One region of the Fundidesulfovibrio sp. YSD1 genome, then DNA from elsewhere that is predicted to be linked to it. Evidence: predicted binding sites of a transcription regulator. Region 1 holds the regulator's gene; the other holds the start of a gene.

Region 1 (4,179 bases):
GAAGGACTCCCTGAAGCCTTCGTCCGAGAGCAGCCTCGATATCTGCGCGAGGATGCGCAGGTGCATGCCCGCCACGTGTTCCGGGGCGAGCACCAGGAAGAATATCCTGCACCGCTTGTGGTCCAGGGCCTCGAAATCCACCCCGGACTTGCTGCGGCCGACCACGATGACGATCTCCCCCAGGGAGTCCATCTTTCCGTGCGGGATGGCCACGCCGTCGCCGATGCCCGTGGTGCCCAGGTTCTCCCTGTCGAGCAGGACCCTCAAGGCTTTTTTCGGGTCCACGTCCGCGAAGGCTTTCGCCACGGGCGCCACCAGTTCGGCCAGGACCTCGGGCTTGTCCGAGGCCTTGAGGTCGTCCAGCACGAAATCCCTGCGCAGGAACTCTCCCAGCCGCATCAGAGGGATACTCCAGGGTCGATCAGGCCGTAGTCGGCGTTCTTGCGCTTGTAGATCACGTTGATGCGCTCGCTCTCGGAGTTGAAGAACACCAGGAACTCGAACTTCATGGCGTCGAGCTGCAGGGCGGCCTCTTCCACGCTCATGGGCTTCGGGTTGTACTTGTCGGACTCCTCGATGGAGCTGACCTTGCCCTCGGCCATGCTGACCACGCCCATGGTCACGGAGGCGGAGGCGGCCTTGCGGCGGTCCTTCATCTTCTCGCGCATCTTGCGCATCTGGGCTTCGAGCTTGTCCGTGATCATGTCGATGGTGGAGTACATGTCGTCGGAGCGCTCATGGGCGGAGATGTGCATGGCGTCGGCGTCGATGACCACGTCCGCGATCTGGCGGGTCTTCTCCACGGAGAGGGTGACCACGACCTCGGCGTTCTCGGCGTTGGGCATATATTTGTTGAGCTTGTCGAAACGCTTGCCAGCGTATTCGCGCAGACCGGGAGACGGCTCGAAATTCTTGAAATGGAAAGCGATGTTCATGATATCCTCCGGAAATGGCCGCTTTGGACGATGCGGCGTTTTTACAGGACTTCCTTGCGCTTGGACGAGGACTCGATGCCCATGGCCATGCGGTACTTGGCCACGGTGCGCCGGGCTATGTTCACCTGAAGCTTCTGCTTGAGGATGTCCGCGATCTGCTCGTCGCTGACGGGCTTTTTCGGGTCCTCCGCGGCGATGAGCTGCTTGATGAGCGCCTTCACCGACTCGGAGCCCACGCTCGACCCGTCGTCGAGCTCCAGGGCCGAGTTGAAGAAGAACTTCAGCTCGAAGATGCCATGGGGGGTGGCCACGTACTTGCTGGTGGTGATGCGGCTGACGGTGGATTCGTGCATGCCGATGTCGTCGGCCACGTCCTTGAGGATCAGCGGCTTCAACTTGGTCACGCCTTCCTCGAAGAAATCGCGCTGAAACTTGACTATCGATTCCAGCACCTTGAACAGCGTGCGCTGGCGCTGGTAGAGGCTCTTCATCAGCCACTGGGCCGAGCGCATCTTGTCCTGGAGGTAGTCCTTGTCCTTGCCCGTGCCGATGCGGGACATGTCCTCCATGTAGTACGGGGAGAGCTGGAGCTTGGGCAGGCCGTCCTCGTTGAGCACGATGACGAAATCCTCGCCGTACTTGTACACGTAGGCGTCCGGGCTCACGTAGACGGGATCGGATCCGCTGAAGTGCGAGCCGGGCATGGGGTCGAGGGACTGGATGATCTCAAGGTATTCCTTGATGTCCTCCAGCGTGATCCTGAACTTCTTGGCCAGCTGCTTGTAGCGCTTCTTCTCCAGGTCCTCCAGGTGGTCGCGGACGATCTCCAGGAGCACCGGGTCCTTGTAGCGGTAGACCTCCAGCTGCACCAGCAGGCACTCCTGCGGGGTGCGGGCGGCCACGCCCACGGGGTCGAAGCGCTGGAGCGTGTAGAGAACCTTCTCCACCATGGCGGGCTCCACGGCGCAGTCGGCCGCGATGTCCTCCACGGACTCGCCCAGGTAGCCCTGGGCGTTCAGGTTGCCCACGATGCCCTCGGCCACGCGGCGCTCTTCGGGCGTGAAGGGCGAAAGATTGATCTGCCAGGCGAGGTGGCCCTCCAGGGAGGGCTTGGAGGAAAGCCTGGCCTCGAAGGACATGCCCTCCTCCGGGGCCTCGTACTCGCGCACGGTGGCCTGGCGGGAGGTGGAGGCGAAGTCGCCGATGTAGTCGTCCCACTCGGCGGTCTTGAGCAGCTCGCGCTGCATGGCCCCCTCTTCCTGGGTGGCGTCCGGCGCGTGGGAGTCTTCCGCGATGGTGGGCTCGGGCCGGTCGTCGTCCTGGTAGGTCTCCTCCAGAAGGGGATTCTCGAGCATCTCCTTCTGGACGGTCTCCACCAGCTCCAGCCTTGAGAGCTGCAACAGCTTGATGGCCTGCTGCAACTGCGGAGTCATCACCAGTTGCTGCGAAAGCTTGAGTTGCTGTCTGAGCTCAAGAGCCATGCGCGCTCGGTACCTCTCGGTCGGGTTCAGGGGCTAGCAAGAAAAATGCCGGAAACACCTAATCGGCAACGGCGGTTATGCACTAAAAGAGGGAACGTGGCAAGACTTGACGCGGTTTCTCCGCAAGGCCCAAGGGTGCGCCGGGCGGTTTTGCAGGTCGCAAGGGGAGCAAGGCGGCGTTTTCGGGGCCGTTTCAGCACGACCAGCGGTCCCAGATGCCCGAAAGCAGGCCCTGGGCCAGGAGCAGGAACCTCGCGGCCTCCCGCACCGCCCCGTGCCCCCCGGGCCTGCGCGACACCCACTGGGCCAGGCGCAGCACCTCGGGCTGGGCGTCGGAGGGGGCCATGGGCAGGCCCGCGCGGGCCATCACGGACGCGTCCAGCCAGTCGTCGCCCATGTAGGCGGCCTGCTGGGCCTCCAATCCCTTCGATTCCAGAATGCCCTCGAACACGGGCAGCTTCTTCAGGTGCCCGCCGTGGAACTCGCGGATGCCGAGTTCGCGCATGCGGTGCTCGGCCTGGACGTTGCCCAGCCCCGAGATGACCGCCACCTCGATCCCGGCCTGCATGAGGAGCTTGAGCCCCATGCCGTCCTGGACGCCGAAGCGCTTGAAGCCGACGCCGTGCTGCGAGGCCCCGTCGTGCCAGACGCCGTTGTCCGTGAGCACCCCGTCCACGTCCAGGACGAGGAGCTTCACGGACCTGGCCAGGCCCAGGGCCCGGCGGTTGACGCCGGGCCTGACGGGCCGCCTCACTTGCCCTCGCGGGCGGCCTTGGAGGCCCTGATGAACTCGCGGAACAGCGGGTGCGGCTTCATGGGGTTGGACTTGAACTCCGGATGGAACTGGCAGCCCAAAAACCACGGATGCCCGGGCAGCTCGACAACCTCCACCAGGGACTCGTCCGGCGAGAGCCCGGAGAAGACCATGCCCTTCTCCTCCATGCGCGCGAAGTAGGCCTTGTTGAACTCGTAGCGGTGGCGGTGGCGCTCCTCGATGTTGGCGGCCTGGTAGGCCTCCATGGCCGCGGTGCCGGGCTTGACCACGCAGGGGTAGGCGCCCAGGCGCATGGTGCCGCCCATTTCGGAGTCCACGTCGCGCTTCTCCACCTTCTTGGTGCGGAAGTCGTACCATTCGCGCATCAGGTAGATGATCGGGTCGGGGCTCAGGCGGTTGAACTCCTCGGAGTTGGCCTCGGGCAGGCCGAGCACGTTGCGCGCGAACTCGATGCAGGCCAGCTGCATGCCCAGGCAGATGCCGAAGAAGGGAACCTTGTTCTCGCGGGCATACCGGATGGCCGCGATCTTGCCCTCCACGCCGCGCGAGCCGAAGCCGCCGGGCACGAGGATGCCGTCCATGCCCGCCAGGCGCTCGGCCACGTTGGCCGGGGTGACCTCCTCGGAGTTCACGTAGACCAGGTCGACCTTCACGTCGTTGGCCACGCCGCCGTGCACCAGGGCCTCGTGCAGGCTCTTGTAGGCCTCCTTGAGGTCCACGTACTTGCCCACGATGCCGATGGTCACCTCGCCCTTGGGGTGGGCGAGCTTCCTGCACAGGTTCTGCCAGGGGTCGAGCTCCGCGTTCTTGGCGGGCAGGCGCAGGAGGATGGCGATCTTCTGGTCCACGCCCTCGGCGTAGAGCTTGAGGGGCACCTCGTAGATGCTTTTCACGTCCACGGAGGTGAACACGGCGTCCGGGTCCACGTTGCAGAAGAGCGCGATCTTGCTCTTGAGCGACTGGTCCAGGTCGATCTCGGAGCGGCAGA
Region 2 (4,179 bases), 990 kb from region 1:
GGTGGACTTCCGGCGGCAGGACGCGGTTGGCCGTCACGCACAGGCGCGCGGCCGCGTCGATGACGGTCTGGGCGTCGATTGTCCGCATGGGTTCTCCTTGAGGCGGCCGGTCCGCGCGCAGCCGGGGAGACGGCGCGCGGACCGGCGTGGAGGGAACCTTCCGGAGCGTTACATCCTGGCCAGGTTCCAGGGGAAGCCCACCAGCAGGAACACCCCCAGGTAGATCAGGCCGAAGACGAAGCCCAGCATCCAGAACTCCTTGCCCTTGATGTAGCCCGAGCCGAAGTAGATGGGCGAGGGGCCGGTGCCGTAGGGCGTGATCACGCCCATGATGCCGAGCGTGGAGCACAGGAGCATGGAGACCAGGGGCATGTTCAGGCCCGGGATGGCCATGGCCGCCGCGAGCATCACGGGCAGCATGGCCGCCACGTGGGCCGTGACGCTGGCGAACATGTAGTGGCTGGCGAAGAACACCACCACCAGGCCGATCATGGCCGCCGTGGGGGACATGCCCTGGAGCGAGCCGGAGATGGACTTGGCGAACCACTCCAGGAAGCCCGTGCGCGCCAGGCCCCCGGCCAGGGTGACCAGGGTGGCGAACCAGGCCAGCACGTTCCAGGCCTGCTTGTTGGCCACGATGTCGTCCCAGGTGACCACCTTGAGCAGGGCCATGAGGCTCACTGCAGCGATTGCCACGGTGGTGCCGTTGACCTCTTTGCCGAGGAAGATCCAGCAGGCCAGGGCCCCGGCGGCCAAAAGGGCCATGATGACCTCGCGGACGCTGATGGAGCCCAGCTTGGCCAGCTCCGCGCCCGCCCAGATGGGGGCGTCGGCCGAGGCCTTCTTGGTGGGCGGGTAGAGCACGTAGGCCAAAAGCGGCGTGGCCGCGAACAGGATCGCGCCCACGGGCAGAAAGCTCATGAACCAGTCGTTCCAGGTCAGGGTGACCTTGGCGGTCTTCTCCACCAGCGACTGGGCCAGCAGGTTGGGGGCCAGCGAGGTCAGGAACATGGAGGAGGTGACGCAGGTGGTGGCCAGGGCGGTCCACATCAGGTACGCGCCCAGCCCGCGCGGGTTTTCCTCGGGGGTGGAGCCGTAGAGCGGCGGGATGTTCTTGATGATCGGGTAGAGGGTGCCGCCGCTGCGCGCCGTGTTGGAGGGCATGAACGGGGCCAGGATCAGGTCGGCCAGGGCCACGGCGTAGCCCAGGCCCAGGGCGCGCTTGCCCATGAGCTTGATCAGCGTGAGCGCGATGCGCTTGCCCAGGCCCGTCTTCTCGTAGCCGAGGGCGAACATGAACGCGGCGAAGATGAGCCAGACCGTGCCGTCGGAGAAGCCCGAGAGCGCCCACTTGATGGACTCGGCCGCAGTGCCGGGCTTGCCGGGGCCCACGGGCACGAGGTTGAACACGGCGGCGATGGACACGCCGATGAGCCCGGCCAGGGCCGGGGCGATGGGTTCGAGCACCAGCGCGGCCACCACGGCCACGAAGACCGCGAAATAGCGCCAGGCGTCCGGGGTCAGCCCCTGGGGCGTGGGCAGGGCCAGGATGGCCAGGCCCGCGGCGACCGGGACGACGGCCTTGATGTTGAACTTCATATCCCCTCCTCGCTAACTGGTCCGGCCCGGACGTCCACGCTCCCCCTCCGGCTCCGGGCCATGGGCGGAAGGGGCGGTCCAATGGGTGGTCGTGCTCGGCTCGTGCAAGGCAAGGATGATGCCAGCCCGGGGCGCGGCAGGGAAACGGCGCGGGTGCGCGGAGTGCCGGTGGCGGAAGGGAGGGGAACCCGGGCGAACGGAGATAACCCTGGTTATGGGGAGGCTTAGGTCGGGTGGTTTTATTTTTTTATTTCAATATGCTGGCGTTCATTCCGCTCGGAATGGCCATGAAAACGGTTATGGGGGTTGCGTTCAGCCCTCGCCGGTCTGGCCGCGCATCTGCTTCAGGCGCTTGCTGAGCGCGGGCTGGGTGATGCCAAGGAGCCTGGCGGCCAGGGTCTGGTTGTTGCCCGAACGCTCCAGGGCCTCCTCCACCAGGAAGCGCGCGGCCTCGGAGAAGCTCGGCAGGCGCTCGAAGCAGGAGAACGGGTTGACCGCCTCGGCCGGGGGGCCGCAGGCTGCCTGGGGTTCGGCCCTGCCGATGGCCTTCTCGAAGGTCTCCATGGAGAGCATGCGCCCGGGGTGCACGCTCACGGCGTCGTAGACCATGGCCTTGAGCTCGCGCACGTTGCCCGGGAAAGGGTAGGCGCACAGGCGCTGGGCCAGCTCGCGCGGGGGGGAGGGCTTTTTCTTTCCGAGCGAGCGCGCGGCCTCCTCCAGGAAGTGGTGCAGCAGGGGCTCGATGTCCTCCTTGCGCTCGCGCAGGGCGGGCACGTGCACGTGGTGGGTGCGCAGGCGGTAGAAGAGGTCGCGCCTGAACTGCCCCCCGGCCTCCTTGGCCGCCAGGTCCTGGTGGGTGGCCACCACCACGCGGGCCTTCATGCGCCTGGGCTGGTCGCTGCCCAGGGGGAAGTACTCGCCCTCCTGGAGCAGGCGCAGGAGCTTCACCTGGGAGGCGATGGAGAGGTCGCCGATCTCGTCCAGAAAGAGCGTGCCCCCGGCGGCCTCCTCGATCATGCCCCTGCGCGGGGCGTCGGCCCCGGTGAAGGCCCCGCGCACGTGGCCGAAGAGCGTGTCCGCGAACACCGAGTCGTCCAGGCCCGCCACGTTCACGGACACCAGCGGCCCCTTGCGCCCCGAGAGCTCGTGGGCCGCGCGCACCAGGTTCTCCTTGCCCGTGCCCGATTCGCCGGTGATCAGGAGCGGCTGGGGGCTTGCGGCCACGGCCTCGACATAGGCGAACACGGCGGACATGGCCCGGCTGCGCGTGATGATCCCCGAGAACGCCCCGGGGTCGAGCGGCCCGCCCGAGGCCACGCGCGTCAGCGCCGCGAGGTTCTCGTCGCGAAGCTCGAGCATGCGCACCGCGCGCAGCACGCCGCCCACGATCCTGTCCTGCTCGTCGGTCTTCACGAAGTAGTCGTAGGCCCCGAGCTTCATGCAGCGCACGGCGCTCTCCAACTGGTTGAGCCCGCTGACCACGATACGCACCGTCTCCGGGTGGCGCTCGGCGATCATGGACAGAAGTTCCTCGCCGGAGGGCCGGGGCATGGTCAGGTCCAGGAGCGCGAGCCCGAAGCCGCCCTGATCCAGGAGCTCCATGACCTCGGCGCTGTTCTGGCAGGACGCGACGTTGGTGATGCCGGCCGAGGACTCCAGGGTCAGCGTGAGCGAGCGCAGCCACGCAGGCTCGTCGTCCACCAGCAGGATCTTGAAGGACGGGTAGGGCGAACCGTTCATTTCGCGCCCTCCCTGAGCGCGGGCAGGCTCATCGTGACGATGCTGCCGAGCCCCCTGGTGGAGGAAAACCCGAGCTTGCCGCCGAGCTCCTTGACGATGCCCGCCGACACGGAAAGCCCGAGCCCCGTGCCGCCGCTCTCGCGCTTGGTGGTGAAGAAGGGGTCGGTCAGGCGCGAGAGGTGCTCCTCGGCTATGCCCGTGCCCTCGTCGCGCACGGTGAGCACCACCATGTCCGAGTGCCTGTCGTGGCGGGTGGCCACCTCGATGGCCTTGCTCCGGTCCGGCAGGGCCTGGCAGGCGTTGATCACCAGGTTGATGAGCACCTGCTCGATGCGCTGGGAGTTGCCGAGCACCCGGGGCAGGCCTTCGGCCAGCTTGAGGCCGAAGTGGTCCGTGGCCTTGCGGATGGCCGCGTCCACCAAGCGCACGGCCTTGCGCGCGGACTCGTTGACGTCCACGGGCACGCGGATGGAGCCCTCGTCGCTGCGGGCGAAATCCTTGAGGTCGTTGACGATGCGCTTGATGCGCTGCGCGCCCTCCTGCATCTCCTCGAGCATCACGGGCAGTTCCTGGCGCATGCGGTCGTAGGGGATGCCGCCCAGGGTGAAGTTGCCGTACTCGTCATGGTGCCGGTCCAGGATGGGCAGGGAGTCGGCCTGGGCCTTGCGCAGGATGGGCAGGTTCATGAGGATGAGCCCGTTGGGGTTGTTGATCTCGTGGGCCACGCCCGAGACCAGCACGCCGAGCGCCGCCATCTTGTCCGCCTGCACGAGCTGCTGCTGGTTGCGGTGCAGCTGCTCCAGGGCGTCGGAGAGGCTTTTGGTGCGCTCGGCCACCCTC

What was found. Region 1 encodes sigma-54, which starts transcription at its own class of promoters, with help from an activator protein. Its sites were predicted from a motif close to CTGGCACGGNNNNTGCTT; they were not measured.
Region 2: ACZ5V4_RS13580 (anion permease) is a predicted target of sigma-54. The motif match lies at 1,707-1,724, and genes of this name have one in related genera.

What each region holds. Positions count from the first base shown of each region.
Region 1 is NZ_AP043666.1:148,624-152,802, reverse strand. It holds gene ACZ5V4_RS00795 (PTS sugar transporter subunit IIA) at 1-399, opposite strand, end outside; gene hpf (ribosome hibernation-promoting factor, HPF/YfiA family) at 399-935, opposite strand; gene rpoN (RNA polymerase factor sigma-54) at 977-2,416, opposite strand; gene ACZ5V4_RS00780 (KdsC family phosphatase) at 2,610-3,170, opposite strand; gene ACZ5V4_RS00775 (CTP synthase) at 3,167-4,179, opposite strand, start outside.
Region 2 is NZ_AP043666.1:2,904,882-2,909,060, forward strand. It holds gene ACZ5V4_RS13575 (fumarate hydratase) at 1-88, opposite strand, end outside; gene ACZ5V4_RS13580 (anion permease) at 169-1,599, opposite strand; gene ACZ5V4_RS13585 (sigma-54-dependent transcriptional regulator) at 1,912-3,339, opposite strand; gene ACZ5V4_RS13590 (transporter substrate-binding domain-containing protein) at 3,336-4,179, opposite strand, start outside.